2 linked regions of the Granulosicoccus antarcticus IMCC3135 genome follow. The main gene of each other region encodes a partner of the protein of the gene in region 2 in a complex. Links are inferred from orthologs where the notes say so. Each region holds a gene or a part of one and is shown on either strand. Other genes may lie near its edges. The genes, in order: rne and pnp.

Region 1 (8,045 bases), 120 kb from region 2 along the record:
TTACCTTGCCAGCAGCCATTCGTTTTCTACGACGCTAGTTTAGGGCGTAGTTCACCTGCAAACCATGCTCTAGTGCATACTGGTGTCTGGTATCCACATATGTTTATACGTGTATGGAAGTATTACTCGCCGGCCTCAGGGCTGCAGGTGAACCCACGCGCTTGCGGTTGCTGGCCTTGTGTGCGCATGGTGAACTCAGCGTAACCGAGCTGACTCAGATTTTAAGTCAGAGCCAACCTCGTGTATCGCGTCATCTGAAACTCCTGGTCGAAGCCGGGTTGCTAACCCGATTCAGGGAAGGCTCTCTGGTGTTCTATCGAATTTCAGAAAGCGGTGATTCTGCGCACTTGGCTCGTACGTTGGTGGAGTTGTTGCCCGACGATGATACCGAGTTGACTCGCGATCTCGGTCGGCTTGATCAAATCAGGCACAAACGGGCGGAAATCGCAGAAAACTACTTCCAGGAAAATGCCGGCCAGTGGAACAAGATCCGCGCCTTGCATGTGCCAGAAGCCGATGTGGAGCAGAGACTGCTACAGCTGGTGGGTACAGGCAGCATTGGCAGCTTTCTGGACATCGGTACCGGCACCGGGCGTGTGTTGGAGCTATTTGCCGCACAGGTTGAGCGAGGCATTGGACTTGATCTGAGTAGCGAGATGCTTGCGATAGCACGTACGCAGCTTGAACGAGACGAGTTCAGGCACCTTCAGGTACGCAAGGGTGATATGTACAACATGCCTATTGATAATGAGTCAATCGACGTGGCTACCTTGCACCTGGTCTTGCACTACAGTCTGGAGCCGGCACTCGTCATTACAGAAGCCGCCCGCACTCTGACTACTGGCGGACGACTGTTCATTGTCGATTTTGACGCCCATCAGGAAGAGCGCCTCAGGGCTGAGCACAAGCATCAGCGACTGGGTTTCACTGATCGGGAAATCAATCAATGCATGGTGCAGGCGGGACTGGTTCCAGGTCCTGTGGAGTCGTTGATGGGAGACCCTCTTACCGTCAAGTTCTGGCAAGGCGTTCGTGCTTGATGGCGTGATTCACCGCAGAGGGGCTGAATGTAATCAGGTATCGCGGCCTACCTACCTGGCAAGAGAGGAGGAGGCTGAAGGGGCTTTGAGTGTCCGGGAGACTAACAGTGCTACCAGAGCACCGGCAATCGCTCCTATCAAGTGACCTTCCCAGGAGACGCCGTGCTGGAAGGGTACGACACCCTTCATCAGCGTGGAGGCGTACAGGAACCCGACACCGACCGAGATAAGTACTGATTTCAATCGTTTTTCAAAAATACCTGCAAATACGTGAAAGGTAATCAGGCCGAAGACTACGCCACTTGCACCGATATGCAACGCGGTTCTTCCGAACAACCATAGGCCTGTACCGCACAGCAGCGCGATCAATATGACAATCACACCGCTATTGGCTCGTGAGCCAGCCAATAGCAGCATGGTGACTGTCAGCGGGATTGAATTACCCAGCAGGTGTGCGAAGTCGCCGTGCAGAAAAGGCATGGCAACGATGCCGGTCAACCCATGCAGAGTCCTTGGAACCAGCCCGAGTTTTTCAAGAGGCAGAAAAATATCGAGGAGAAAAACGAGCCAGATGACGGCTACAAAGATGCCGACACCTGCTAAGTCCCGTTTGATGGAATGAACGTTTCGTGAATCAACAAGACTACTCATAGGTGTCAGGCCAGCATACGACGCAGGCGATCGGCTACGTCTGTCTGTACCTTGGCGGTAGGCAGCGCTGAGGTAGTGGTGCTGGTCTCACTCCGGAGTGCGGAAAACTGCTCAGCATTGATACCCAGGCGAGAGGCGTCCGCTTCAGTCAGGTTAAGAATTTTTATCATTTCCCGAATTTCTCGTGATTCAGCCTGTTGGGCGTCAGCCGAAACAGTTGATTGTGCTGTTTGCTCGGGTGTCTTCTCAGAACCAGCCTCGGTCGGGACTGTTTTGTCGCCTCCAGAGTTGTTGTCTGCCGATGTCTGATCAGGTGTTTTTGTTTGTGATGAAGTGTCTCGATTGAGTTGCCCTTGCAGACCAGAGGTCTGGGAAAGCTGCGCTTCGTCGGCTAGTTTTCTTTCCGATTGTGCCTTGACAGCCTTGATGATCAGGGCGGCGGCAAGCGCCAGTACGATTAATGTAATGAACCACATGACAGTCTCTCTCCATTTTGAACGTGTGGGTAATCAACCTGTATAACCATAGGCTAATCACCGGGTAAGTGGTCACGGCTGATAGAATTCCGTGATAGAACGGTACGAATACTTGCGGCGGTGGATTTGTTGTGTGATCTACAGCTTAGATGATCCGTTGAACAGATTGATATCGTCCATATTCTTTTAATTTCCTTTTTCCTACTCCAGAGCCCTGATACCTGATGGTCCGACCCGACAAATCAATTGTCAAACGTTTCGACAGTCTGAAAACCCATCTTGAGCGTGAAAACCCGGTGCTGATTGATGCCATCGCTGGTTTTCGCAAGCTCGATACAATCGGCTACAAGACTGGTCTGATCGATTCTGACGACTCTTACGCCATGCAAATATCCTGGTGGCCGCTAGTTTCCGTTCTGGGAGTGTTCTCGGCCGGAAAATCCTCATTCATCAATAGTTATCTTGGTGAAAAACTACAAAAAACAGGGAACCAGGCGGTAGACGACAAGTTTACCGTGATGTGCTACGGCGAAGAAAATGCCGGACGCGTGTTGCCAGGGCTTGCTCTGGACGCTGATATGCGCTTTCCTTTTTACAAAATAAGTGATGAAATTGAAAAGGTTACAGAGGGTGAGGGTCGAAGAATCGACGCTTATCTGCAATTGAAAGTAACCAATTCGGAAGTATTGCGAGGCAAGATACTGATCGATTCTCCGGGGTTTGATGCCGATGCGCAGCGAACATCCACACTGAAGCTGACCAACCACATCATGGATATATCAGATCTGGTGCTGGTCTTCTTTGATGCGCGTCATCCAGAGCCTGGTGCAATGCAGGACACACTGACTCATCTGGTTGAAAACACTATCTTGCGCAATGACAGTAGCAAATTCCTTTTTATTCTCAACCAGATAGACACGGCCGCCAGAGAAGACAATACCGAAGAAATTGTCGGTGCCTGGCAACGTGCCTTGTCGCAAAAAGGCCTGACTGCTGGTCGCTTTTACACCATCTACAACAAGGACGTGTCACTGCCCATCGATAACGAATCACTGCGTAAGCGATTCGAAGACAAGCGCGATTCGGACATGGCTGAAATCGAAGAGCGAATACACCAGGTTGAGGTGGAGCGGGCTTACCGGATTGTCGGAGCCATGGAAAAGCAGGCTCACAATATTCGTGAACAGGCAATTCCGGCAATTACTCGCTTGAAGCGCACCTGGTCACGCCGCGTATTGCGACTGGATGCTCTGGCGTTTGCTCTGGCTGCCGTAGCGATCATAGGCGGCGCGTTAATGACCGGTGCTATGGGCTCGCTGATGGGGTTTGTTCTGAGCCTGTTCGCCGATCCTGTATCGATGCTGACCACGTTGCTGGGGCTGTTGCTGGTAGTGCTGGTGGTGCACTTTTTCATCCGAAAACTTGTAGCGGAATTCATGGCGGCTCGCCTGAAGAATACTGATGATGAGCCTTATGCCAAGGCATTCAGGTTCAATACCCGCTATTTCAGATCAGTATTCAGCAAGGATCCTGTTGGCTGGGGTAGTCGTTCGCAGAAGACGATTGATGAAGTGGTTGAACATGCGTCAGAATTCGTCGAATCCTTGAACGACCAATTCACAAACCCTTCAGGCAAGGCCAAAGAGCTGGCCAAAGAATAAGCCTTCTTGCTGGTCAATGATGGAAGAGCAGAACCAAGGCTCTAACACTTAAGAATAAAAAACCCGGCTCAAGGCCGGGTTTTTTATTGGCAGATACTGACTTTTGACTGATTAGTCGTTGAGCTTCTCAGTCGTAGGTTTGACATTGCTTTCTATGGCTTCATCCGAACTCTGTGACGTATTGTCATTGACCGCCGCCTTCGTGGCTGCCTCAGAGTTACCAACCTCTACTGCCTTGCTGCCAAGGCTTGCAGGAATGACATCAGGCACCCTCTTGGACGCTAGCGACAAGCCACCACCTGAGCCAGACTCATCCTTGTTGGCCAGGGATCGTACAGAGCTTTTCAGCTGGCTGGGTTGGCGCTGTGACACTTTGCTTTCTTCGGTTACAACGTGTGTCGTTGCTTCTGAAGCGCTCGTCTCAACAGGGCTGATATCGGCCGGCTCTGGTTGATGCTTTTCAGGCTTTGTACTTTCTTCCGCAGTAGTCGTTGTGTCGTTGGAGTCAGCTGTTTCTGCAGGGGTAGGGCTTTTTGCAGCTGCCGCTTTCTTGCTGTTGACTCGTTCACGACGTCGTCCGCCACCGCGGCGTTTCGGTTTGCCAGTGTCGTCGCTGTCGTCCGAAGGGTCTTCTGAATCAAGCTCGGAAATCGCTGCAGGCTCAGCTTCTGTAGCCTCTGCAGGTTCAACCGCAGCAGGCTCTTCTGCAGATTCGATCACAGCAGGCTTGGCTTCAGCAGTTTCAACTGGAGCTGGTACTTCTGCAGGTTCGACCGCAGCAGCCTGAGCTTCAGCGGATTCAACTGGAGCAGGCTCTTCTGCAGGTTCAACCGCAGCAGCTTGAGCTTCAGCGGATTCAACTGGAGCAGGCTCTTCTACAGGTTCGAGCGCAGCCGGTTTAGCTTCAGCGGATTCAGTTGCAGCAGGCTCTTCTACAGGTTCGACCGTAGCAGGTTGAGCTTCAGCGGATTCAACGGGAGCAGGCTCTTCCGCAGATACGACCGCAGCAGGTTGAGCTTCAACGGATTCAACGAGAGCAGGTTCTTCCGCAGATTCAATCGCAGCAGGTTCAGCTGGAGCAGTCTCAACTACTTCAGCTGCGCTAGCGTCCTCTGCCGTGTCATTGGCAGCTGCTTTTGAAGAACGTCTGCGACCTTTCTGTCGAGAGCTCTTTTGCCTATCGGTTGGCGAAGCCTCGGAAGTGTCAGATGTTTCCGATGTTTCCGATGTTTCCGATGTGCTTTCCGCAGACGTATCGTTAGCAGGCTCTTCGGATGAGGCAATCACCTCATTTGGAGCATCGACAACAGCGGTTGCTGTCGTAATGGCAGCTTTTTCGCCGACTGATTCAGCTTTTTCTGTGGATTCCGACATCGCAGCAGAAGCATCATCAATTGAGACAGCTTCGGCGTTATTGCCCTTTGCGTCAGCGTTGTCAGCTTGTTGATGCTCGCCAGTGGCGTTAGCAGATGGTTCTACTGTTGCATCGGCATCGTTTGCCGCTGATTCTTTGATTTCACCATTTTCATCACGCTCGTTGGTCTTTCCTCGTCCTCGACCACCACGACGTCGTCCACCACGTCGTCCGCGTGTGCGACCGCCTTCTTCCGAATTAGCAGGCTGTTCGTTGGCCGGCCCATCTGCCGTCGTTGTTGGTGCTGATTCCGCATCGATAACAACGGTGTCGGAATTTTCAGGTGTTGTCTGTTCGACTTTTCGTTTGGAGCGTCGTCCGTTGGCTGATCGCTTGTTGTTTTCTGGTTTGCCAGCGTTCGCATCAGTGGCTTCGCCTTCACCGTCAACAGCGATAGGCAGTTCCTCAGCATTGGCGCTGTTCTCTTGCTTGCGGCCACGACCACGTCCACGAGGATTCTTGCGCTCTCCTTCTGGGGCTTCTGCGTTCTTGGCACGTCGCTGGTTGTTGCGTCCGCCACGAGGAGACTCGTTGCTTGTTTCGCCGTTTTCGCCGTTTTCGCCGTTTTCGCCGTCAGCTTGCTTGGAACGTCCACGTCCATTGCGGTTGCCGGAACGTGATCCGCGTTTCTGGCCTCGCGATTCGTCATCCGAATTACCGTTACGGCGAGCATTCGTATTGGCCGATTTCGAGCCTGAAGCGTTCTGTTCAGTGGTGCTATCAGCTGACGACTCATTGCTTGATGAGCTGGCTCCAAACAGGGAAGTGACAGCACCTAGTATCCGTCTGAAGCCGCCTGGTCCCTGGACGGGGCCAGGGACGACAGCTTGTTGTTGGAGTCGGGCAGGGGTGGGGGCTGGGGCCAGAGGGCTGACCGCGCTAACTGCTGCGGTTTCCGGCTTTTTCTCTTCTCGCGCTTCTTGCTGTGCGGAGTAAGTTTCGGTGTTGTCAGATGCCAGTTCGTAGCTCTTCTTTGTCACCATGTCGTGGTCCGCTTCAGACATGCGGATACGTTCGATGGTGTAGTTCGGAGTTTCAAGAGTCGGGTTGGCAACAATCAGCAGGACGACATTGTTACGAGCCTCGATCTCGGTAATGCTCTGACGTTTCTCATTGAGCAAATAGGTCGCGACCTCTACAGGAACATCCGCCATGACGCGTCCCGTATTGTCCTTCATCGCATCTTCTTCCACCAGTCGCAGAATGGACAGAGCGGTTGATTCGATACCACGAATGGTGCCGTGGCCCTGGCAACGAGGGCAGACGTTTTCGGAGGATTCTCCCAGTGACGGGCGTAAACGCTGTCTGGACATTTCCAACAGCCCGAACTTCGAAATTCGGCCTATTTGCACACGGGCACGGTCTTGCTTGAGAGCATCGCGTAGGCGGTTTTCCACGGCGCGCTGGTGCTTGGAGTCCATCATGTCGATGAAATCGATGACAACCAGGCCGCCCAGGTCGCGCAGTCGCAATTGACGGGCGACTTCATCGGCAGCTTCCAGGTTGGTGTTGGTCGCTGTCTCTTCTATATCTGATCCCTTGGTGGCTCGTGCCGAGTTGATGTCGATGGACACCAGAGCTTCGGTGTGATCGATGACAAGAGCACCGCCGGAGGGCAGGCGAACTTCACGACGAAATGCCGATTCGATCTGGGATTCAACCTGGTAGCGATTGAACAACGGGACATCGTCCTGGTACATCTTGAGCTTGCGTTCGTTCTGCGGCATGTACAACCGAATGAACTCTGCTGCCTGCTCATAAGTGGTCGCTTCGTCAGCGATGATTTCACCGATGTCGCCGCGAAAATAGTCACGCAGACCGCGCACGATGATGTTGCTTTCCTGATAGATCAGAAAGGGGGCTTTGTTCTCACCAGCAGCTTCTTGAATGGCTTTCCAGATGGCTGCCTGATAATCAAGATCCCATTGCAGTTCTTCAGTGGTTCGTCCGATACCGGCAGTACGCACGATAGTACCCATGCCGGCCGGGACTTCCACATCGGACATGGCAGCCTTCAGCTCGGAGCGGTCGTCTCCTTCGATACGACGTGAAACACCGCCAGCACGGGGGTTGTTAGGCATCAAAACGAGAAATCGGCCAGCCAGGCTGATGAAGGTCGTCAGGGCAGCGCCTTTATTGCTGCGCTCTTCCTTCTCGATCTGAACAACGATCTCTTGGCCTTCCTTGATGCAATCACGAATGCTGGGGCGTCCGCCTTCAGTCTTCTTGTTGCTACCGTTCAGGAACTCTTTGGCAATTTCCTTGAAAGGCAGGAAGCCGTGACGATCAGCACCATAGTCTACAAAGACCGCTTCGAGGCTGGGCTCGACGCGAGTGATTTTGGCTTTATAGATATTTGATTTGCGTTGTTCGCGGGATTTGTGCTCAATATCGAGATCGACTAGTCGTTGACCATCGACGATGGCAACACGCAACTCCTCTGAGTGAGTTGCGTTGATCAACATTCTTTTCATTATTGGTTTGGTCCATAGCGGACCCTGCCTTGACGGGAATTTCCGGGGAATGCGCGCACGCCTCGACCACGCTGGTTAGAAACCAGATTAGGAGGGTCAGGCAAGACTTGATATATGCGCTCAGCATTTCATTGGCCGAGAAGGCGGAATCCGTAATTGTTATTTAGTAGTTGAAACACACCGGTTGGTGCGATTCGCAATTCTGCGATCATGGCTGGCATCCGGCCCCGATGATCGAGCGAGTAAGACTGTCTTGTTTACTCTGGCCAGTGAGGCATCCACGTTGAGGTAGAGACCGTTGTTCAGTCCCGGCCAGCGCTGGCGGCAAA
Region 2 (6,654 bases):
ACAGGAATGCCCAGGCTTGCTCACCATCATAAGCCTGATCCAGTACATAGCCCGAATTACGCAGACCCGCACCCAGAGAACGTTGTAGTCGGTGCGAATCCTCAACCAGAAGCAGCTTCATGATCTCGTCTATTCAATAAACAGTGACAGCACTTTGCCCTGTCACAGCGAACAGATCAAGTCATCAGTCTGAACAACTCAAATACCCAGACTGATATTCAGCCAAACCTCAGTTGCCCTTAAGCAAGACCTCAGCTAGCGAATCTATCTTCCATGGTTCAACAAGCAGAGTCATCAAAGTGAAATGGGCAACATCAGCAATATCCTTAACAACTTGCGTCCATTCGCTCTGATGATCGTATCGATCCTGCTGCTGCTCAGTATTTCGCGACTGGCATTGATCAGTCTCTGGTACTCCCGTGTCGAACAAAGCAATGCTTTCGGGTTCATCCTTGGCCAGGGGCTACGTTTTGATGCGGTATTACTCGGAATGCTGCTCGTGCCACTGGTGTTACTGATGCCATTGCTGAGCACCTCTTCTCTGATGTTTCCTGCCTGGCGCATGGTGCTGATTATTTATGCAACCCTGACATTCTCGTTGATTGCTTTCATGGAAATGTCGACACCGGCATTTGCCGAACAATTCGATGCCCGTCCCAATATCCTGTTTTTTGAATACTTCGAACACCCCAAAGAAATATTCGCAACTCTTTGGGGTGCCTATCGCGGACAGTTGTTACTCGGCATACCTTCCGTATTGGCATTAGGCTGGTGCGCGCAATTAGTCGTTAAAAAATCAATGCAGGCTGCAGTGCCTTTGTCACCATTCGTAGCTATGCCTCTGGCATTCGTATTATTACTCATCTGCGTGATGGCGGCTCGTTCCACACTTGCTCACAGAGCGGTGAACCCTTCCACCGTTGCTCGAACCAATGATGCTCTGATCAATGATTTGGCACTCAATTCAACCTACAGTGTTGCCTATGCCGCTTATGAAATGCGACACGAGGAACAAGGCGGTGCACGCTATGGAAACATGTCTGATGAAGACGCATTGGCAATTGTGCGTCGTGAGTCGCACATACCAGAATCAGCCTTTGTTGATGAATACACAACATGGCATGAGGCCGGCGCAGGCAATGCAAAAGCACGCCCACTTAATCTTGTCATTATCTTGCAAGAGAGTCTGGGCGCGGAGTTCGTCGGCTCAATGGGTGGTCTGGACCTGACACCTAATATCGATGCATTACGAGAAGAAGGCTTGAGCTTTGACAGACTGTACGCGACCGGTACCCGGTCGGTTCGTGGCATCGAAGCAGTTACCACAGGCTTTCTGCCAACCCCTTCACGCAGCGTTGTCAAACTCAGCAAATCCCAGCGCAACTTTTTCACCCTTGGACAGATGCTCAAGGAACAGGGCTATGACACCAGTTTCATCTACGGCGGTGAAGCGCACTTTGACAACATGAGACGCTTTTTCGTCAACAACGGCTTCGATACCATTATTGATGAGAAGGATTATATCGATCCGGTATTTACCGGCTCCTGGGGGGTATCGGATGAGGACCTGCTGACAAAGGCTCACCAGACGTTCGAAGCCATGGGAGACAAACCCTTCTTCTCACTGGTTTTCTCGTCCAGCAATCACACGCCGTTTGAATATCCCGATGGGCGCATTGAGCCTTTCGATAAGGAAAAACAGACAGTCAACAATGCTGTCAAATACGCAGATTACGCTGTCGGTGAATTCTTCGCCAAAGCTCGTCAATCAAGCTATTGGGACAATACTGTTTTCCTGGTCGTTGCCGACCACAACTCTCGAGTACACGGAGCTGATCTGGTACCGATCAACGGATTTCATATCCCCGCGGTGGTTCTGGGCAGCAGCATCAAACCTCAGCACTACAACAAAGTTGCCAGCCAGTCAGATCTACCACCCACTCTACTATCCCTGATAGGCATTCAGGGTCTTAACCCCATGCCTGGGCGAGACCTGACACAACTGGCCGATGATGTTCCAGGGCGAGCAATCATGCAGTTCAACGCCATACAAGCGTATATGGAAGATGATGAGGTCGTCATTTTGCAAAAAGGCATGGATCCTCAATGCTTTACTTTTAACGGTACGCACCTGGTAGACGAACGCCAGCCTGACTCACGCATCAGTAACATCGCTGTGGCTCATTCGAGCTGGGCGTCGGCAACCTATGAAAACGGGCGCTACAAATCACTGCTTGCAAACAGCGCAGATACTGGCGACAACCACGATGTATTGGCAGAAGCTGGCTTAACGCCGGCGCTGGAAAAATAATTGCATCATCAACGCTGCCTCGTCTGCCGCAACGCCTTCAGTGACCGCTATATGGTGATCCACGCCATGTAGCCGCAAGGCCTCATGAATACTCACAACACCTCCGGTACGAGGCTCCCTGGCACCAAATACCAATCTGGCGACACGCGCCTGCAACAGAGCACCACAACACATCAGACACGGTTCCAGGGTGACGTACAGTGTCGCGCCGTCCAGTCGTGAGCTTTGCAGTTTTTTTGCAGCGGCCTGCAATGCCAGCACTTCAGCATGCCCACAGGGGTCATGGTCGATAATGCAGCGATTATAGCCAACCCCCAGAACCTGGCCAGACAGCACAACCAAAGCTCCAACCGGCACCTCATCTGACTCTCCGGCACGCTTTGCCAGCTCCAGGGCTTGCGCCATATAGCCTGCATCTATGCGTTGCTGATTAGCCGAGATCATCTTGCTTTGCTATTGAAATATCGTGACTACTATTCTATCGCACATAAAAAAGGAGGCCGAAGCCTCCTTTTCCAACGACTGTCCGGCAAGTCAGACTTGCCGCAGGGCTATTTAGCCCTCGCTGACAGACTCACCTTCTTCAACTGCTTTCATGCTCAGACGAATACGTCCTTGCTTGTCCACTTCCAGAACCTTGACCTTGACCATCTGACCTTCAGACAGCTCATCAGCAACGTTTTGTACACGCTGCTCAGAGATCTGAGAGATATGAACCAGACCATCTTTGCCAGGCAGGATGTTGACGAATGCACCGAAGTCCATGATCTTCTGCACACGACCTTCGTAGATAGTGCCCACTTCGATATCAGCAGTGATCAGCTCGATACGACGACGAGCTTCTTCACCGGCTGAACGATCGCTGGAAGCGATCTTGATCATGCCGTCATCACCGATATCGATGGTGGCGCCTGTCTCTTCAGTCAGAGCACGGATAACAGCTCCGCCCTTACCAATAACCGCTGCGATTTTCTCAGGGTTGATCTTGATAGTGATAAATCGTGGTGCATGCTCAGACAGGTCGTTGCGAGGCTCGTCAAGGACTTTAGCCATCTCACCGAGGATCCAGATACGGCCACCTTTAGCCTGCTCCAGTGCCTTTTCCATGATTTCGCGAGTGATACCCTGGATCTTGATGTCCATCTGCAATGCAGTAACACCACCAGCAGAACCTGCCACCTTGAAATCCATATCGCCAAGATGATCTTCATCACCCAGGATGTCAGACAGAACTGCGTAGCCGTTGTCTTCCTTGATAAGACCCATCGCGATACCCGCAACCGGAGCTTTCAAAGGAACACCAGCATCCATCAACGCCAGACTGGTTCCACACACAGACGCCATGGAGCTTGAACCGTTTGACTCAGTGATCTCTGATACAACACGAATGGTGTATGGGAAATCTTCGTCAGATGGCATAACTGCCTGAACGCCACGCTTGGCCAGTTTGCCGTGACCGATTTCACGTCGCTTCGGAGAACCGACAAAACCCGTCTCACCAACCGAGTACGGAGGAAAGTTGTAGTGCAGCATGAACGCCATGCGAGTCTCGCCGCTCAGCGCGTCGATGATCTGTGCATCACGGGTAGTACCCAGAGTTGCAACAACAATAGCCTGAGTTTCACCACGAGTAAACACGGCAGAACCGTGAGTACGCGGCAAAATACCAGTGTGAACCGAGATAGGACGAACAGTATCGGTTGTACGGCCATCGATGCGCGGCTCACCGGCAATGATGCGAGTCCGTACGATGGATTTTTCCAGCTTGCCAAACGCTGCTTTCACATCGCTTGAGCTATAGCCTTCTTCGCCTTCAGCCGCCGCCAACGCTGCAACAACCTTGTCCTTCGCAGCAGAAACAGCATCCTGACGAGCCATCTTGTCAGCAACCTGATAGGCAGCCGTCAGATCAGCCCGAGAGGCGTCGTCAACTTTTTGAGCCAGAGCTGCGTCTGCTTCAGGCGCAGACCAGTTCCAGGAAGGAGCATCGACTTCAGCGGCCAGAGCGTTGATTGCTGTGATCGCTGTCTGCATTTGCTCATGTCCGAACATGACCGCATCCAGCATGATGGATTCAGACAGCTGATCAGCTTCTGATTCCACCATCAAGACAGCTGAATCAGTACCGGCAACCACGAGATCCAGTTGAGATTCTTCCATCTGGGAAACCGTAGGGTTCAGTACATATTCGCCGTCGATGTAACCGACTTTTGCTGCACCGATAGGGCCAGCGAATGGCATGCCTGAGCAAGCCAGTGCGGCTGAAGCACCCAGCAAAGCCGGAATGTCAGCACTGATTTCAGGATCCAGAGACATAACTGTTGCAATGACCTGAACTTCGTTCATGAATCCTTTTGGAAACAATGGACGCAGCGGTCGATCGATCAGTCGTGAAATCAGAGTTTCTGATTCACTTGGACGACCTTCACGCTTGAAAAAACCGCCGGGGATTTTGCCCGCAGCGTAAGTCTTTTCCTGGTAGTTGATAGTCAGAGGAAAAAAGTTCTGACCCGGCTTGGCCTCTTTACGGCCAACCGCGGTTACCAGAACGACGGTATCGCCCATGCTGGCAACGATTGCGCAACTTGCCTGACGGGCGATTTCGCCTGTCTGCAAGGTAACGGTCTCATTACCGAATTGAAAAGTTTTTGAATATATGGTCACAAAGTGTTCCTGAGAAGGTAAGCGGCCTCAATGAAGAGGCCTCGTTACACTGCCACCAGATGGTCGCTGCCAGCTGATGGGCGATGGACTCCTTTGGAGCCGCCCTTAGCGGCGCAGACCCAGGCGCTTGATCAGGTTCTGGTAGCGGCTGGCATCTTTGCGGTGCAGGTAATCGAGCAACTTACGGCGCTGATTGACCATTCTCAGCAAACCACGACGTGAATGGTGGTCATGCTTGTGTTCTTTGAAATGTTCTGTGAGATGAGAGATTCGCGCAGACAGCAATGCTACTTGTACTTCTGGAGACCCTGTGTCCGTAGAGTCAACTTGGTGTTCCTTGACGATTTCCGCCTTTCGTTCTGGGCTAAGACAAGACATGTAGTATAAATTTCCAAATACGGGTTAAAAAATAGATGTGGTTCAACTGACAGAGTTAACGGCAGTTAACCCGTCATTATAACAGTTCACTCCCATTGAAGCACTCGACGGGGTGCGACTTGTTCACCAGATTCTGTCAACTCTCCCAGTCCCACCAGTCGACCTGCCGCGTCATAAACCCGACAAGGCACGTCAACATCCAGTGCAGACTGATTGGAATGTGTCAGATCACTGACGAGGCAAATAGCGGATTGCCCGCGCTGAAAGGCTGCCTCACCTGTCTCATCGATGGCAACAGACGGCAAATGAGCCAGACCTGCATCCAGCGGCAACAGCAATTCATCGAACTGCTCGACATTCGCTTCATCATCGGTCCCAGCCGCACTTGCCATTTGCTCAAGCGTCTCAAGCGTAACCATCGGAAATGAGGCATCAAACGGTGATACGAAAGTGCGTCGCAGTGCCGCTACGTGAGCTCCACAGCCAATCGCCTCACCAATATCTGTCACCAGTGATCGAATATAGGTGCCCTTCGAGCAACGAACAGCCAGGCGTGCAGTGGTGCCGGTGAATTCAAGCACTTCAAGCTCGTGAATGGTGATGGCTCTGGGTGGTCGCTCCACCTCCTTGCCTTCGCGCGCCAGCTTGTACAGCCGCTGACCATCGATCTTGATAGCGGACACCATTGGCGGTATCTGCTGCAGAGGCCCCTTGAAACGATTACAGATTTCGGTAAAGGATTCCAGCGTCAACTCAGTGGGTACCGGGCGTGTCTCAAGCACCTCACCATCAGCATCTGCCGAATTCGTTGTCACACCCAGTTGCAGAGTGGTCTCATAGCCCTTGTCAGCATCAAGCAAAAACGCACTGAGCTTGGTTGCTTCCCCGAAACAGATGGGGAGCATGCCGGTTGCCAACGGATCGAGACTGCCGGTATGACCTGCCTTCTTCGCTCCGAATACCCGCTTGGCTCGTTGCAATGCATGGTTCGAGCTGCCACCGGCAGGCTTGTCCAGCAATAGGATGCCGTGAACCGCACGGCCCTTGCGATTTCGACGACTCACAATGGAAACTCACTAGAAAAATGGGGGGGGGGGGAAGGAAAGCGAGAAAACTGACAAGGCGGGCACTGCCATGAGCACTGTCCACGACTGTGTCCACGGCTGTGCCCACCTGTCACGTCTGGCTCTCAGTCTGAAGAGGCTGCCTTACCGGCTACATCATCATCTTCTGACGGTTGTTCATCGTCTGTTGTATTACTGGCGACTGCATCGGCGATTATTGCCGACATATGCGCACCG

What was found.
Region 1: the proteins of pnp (region 2) and rne are in contact, whole or in part, in a cryo-EM structure (PDB 9QH0), measured with the Escherichia coli proteins. The link is inferred for Granulosicoccus antarcticus IMCC3135 from one-to-one orthologs.

What each region holds. Positions count from the first base shown.
Region 1 is NZ_CP018632.1:2,645,316-2,653,360, forward strand. Bases 3,740-8,045 are described here. They hold rne (ribonuclease E), read right to left. Parts: upstream 7,717-8,045; coding sequence 3,940-7,716; downstream 3,740-3,939. Other genes in these bases: IMCC3135_RS11555 (dynamin family protein), read left to right, coding at 3,740-3,828. Outside these bases: IMCC3135_RS11535 (hypothetical protein), read left to right, coding at 1-38; IMCC3135_RS11540 (ArsR/SmtB family transcription factor), read left to right, coding at 114-1,040; IMCC3135_RS11545 (rhomboid family intramembrane serine protease), read right to left, coding at 1,092-1,691; IMCC3135_RS11550 (hypothetical protein), read right to left, coding at 1,697-2,167; more of IMCC3135_RS11555, read left to right, coding at 2,392-3,739. UniProt on the Escherichia coli protein: Endoribonuclease that plays a central role in RNA processing and decay. Required for the maturation of 5S and 16S rRNAs and the majority of tRNAs. Also involved in the degradation of most mRNAs.
Region 2 is NZ_CP018632.1:2,523,981-2,530,634, reverse strand. Bases 2,422-5,336 are described here. They hold pnp (polyribonucleotide nucleotidyltransferase), read right to left. Parts: upstream 4,976-5,336; coding sequence 2,867-4,975; downstream 2,422-2,866. Other genes in these bases: rpsO (30S ribosomal protein S15), read right to left, coding at 5,081-5,336; tadA (tRNA adenosine(34) deaminase TadA), read right to left, coding at 2,422-2,755. In the rest of the region: IMCC3135_RS11085 (response regulator transcription factor), read right to left, coding at 1-121; IMCC3135_RS11080 (LTA synthase family protein), read left to right, coding at 305-2,311; more of tadA, read right to left, coding at 2,288-2,421; more of rpsO, read right to left, coding at 5,337-5,353; tRNA pseudouridine(55) synthase TruB, read right to left, coding at 5,440-6,417; 30S ribosome-binding factor RbfA, read right to left, coding at 6,543-6,654. UniProt on the Escherichia coli protein: Involved in mRNA degradation. Catalyzes the phosphorolysis of single-stranded polyribonucleotides processively in the 3'- to 5'-direction. Also involved, along with RNase II, in tRNA processing.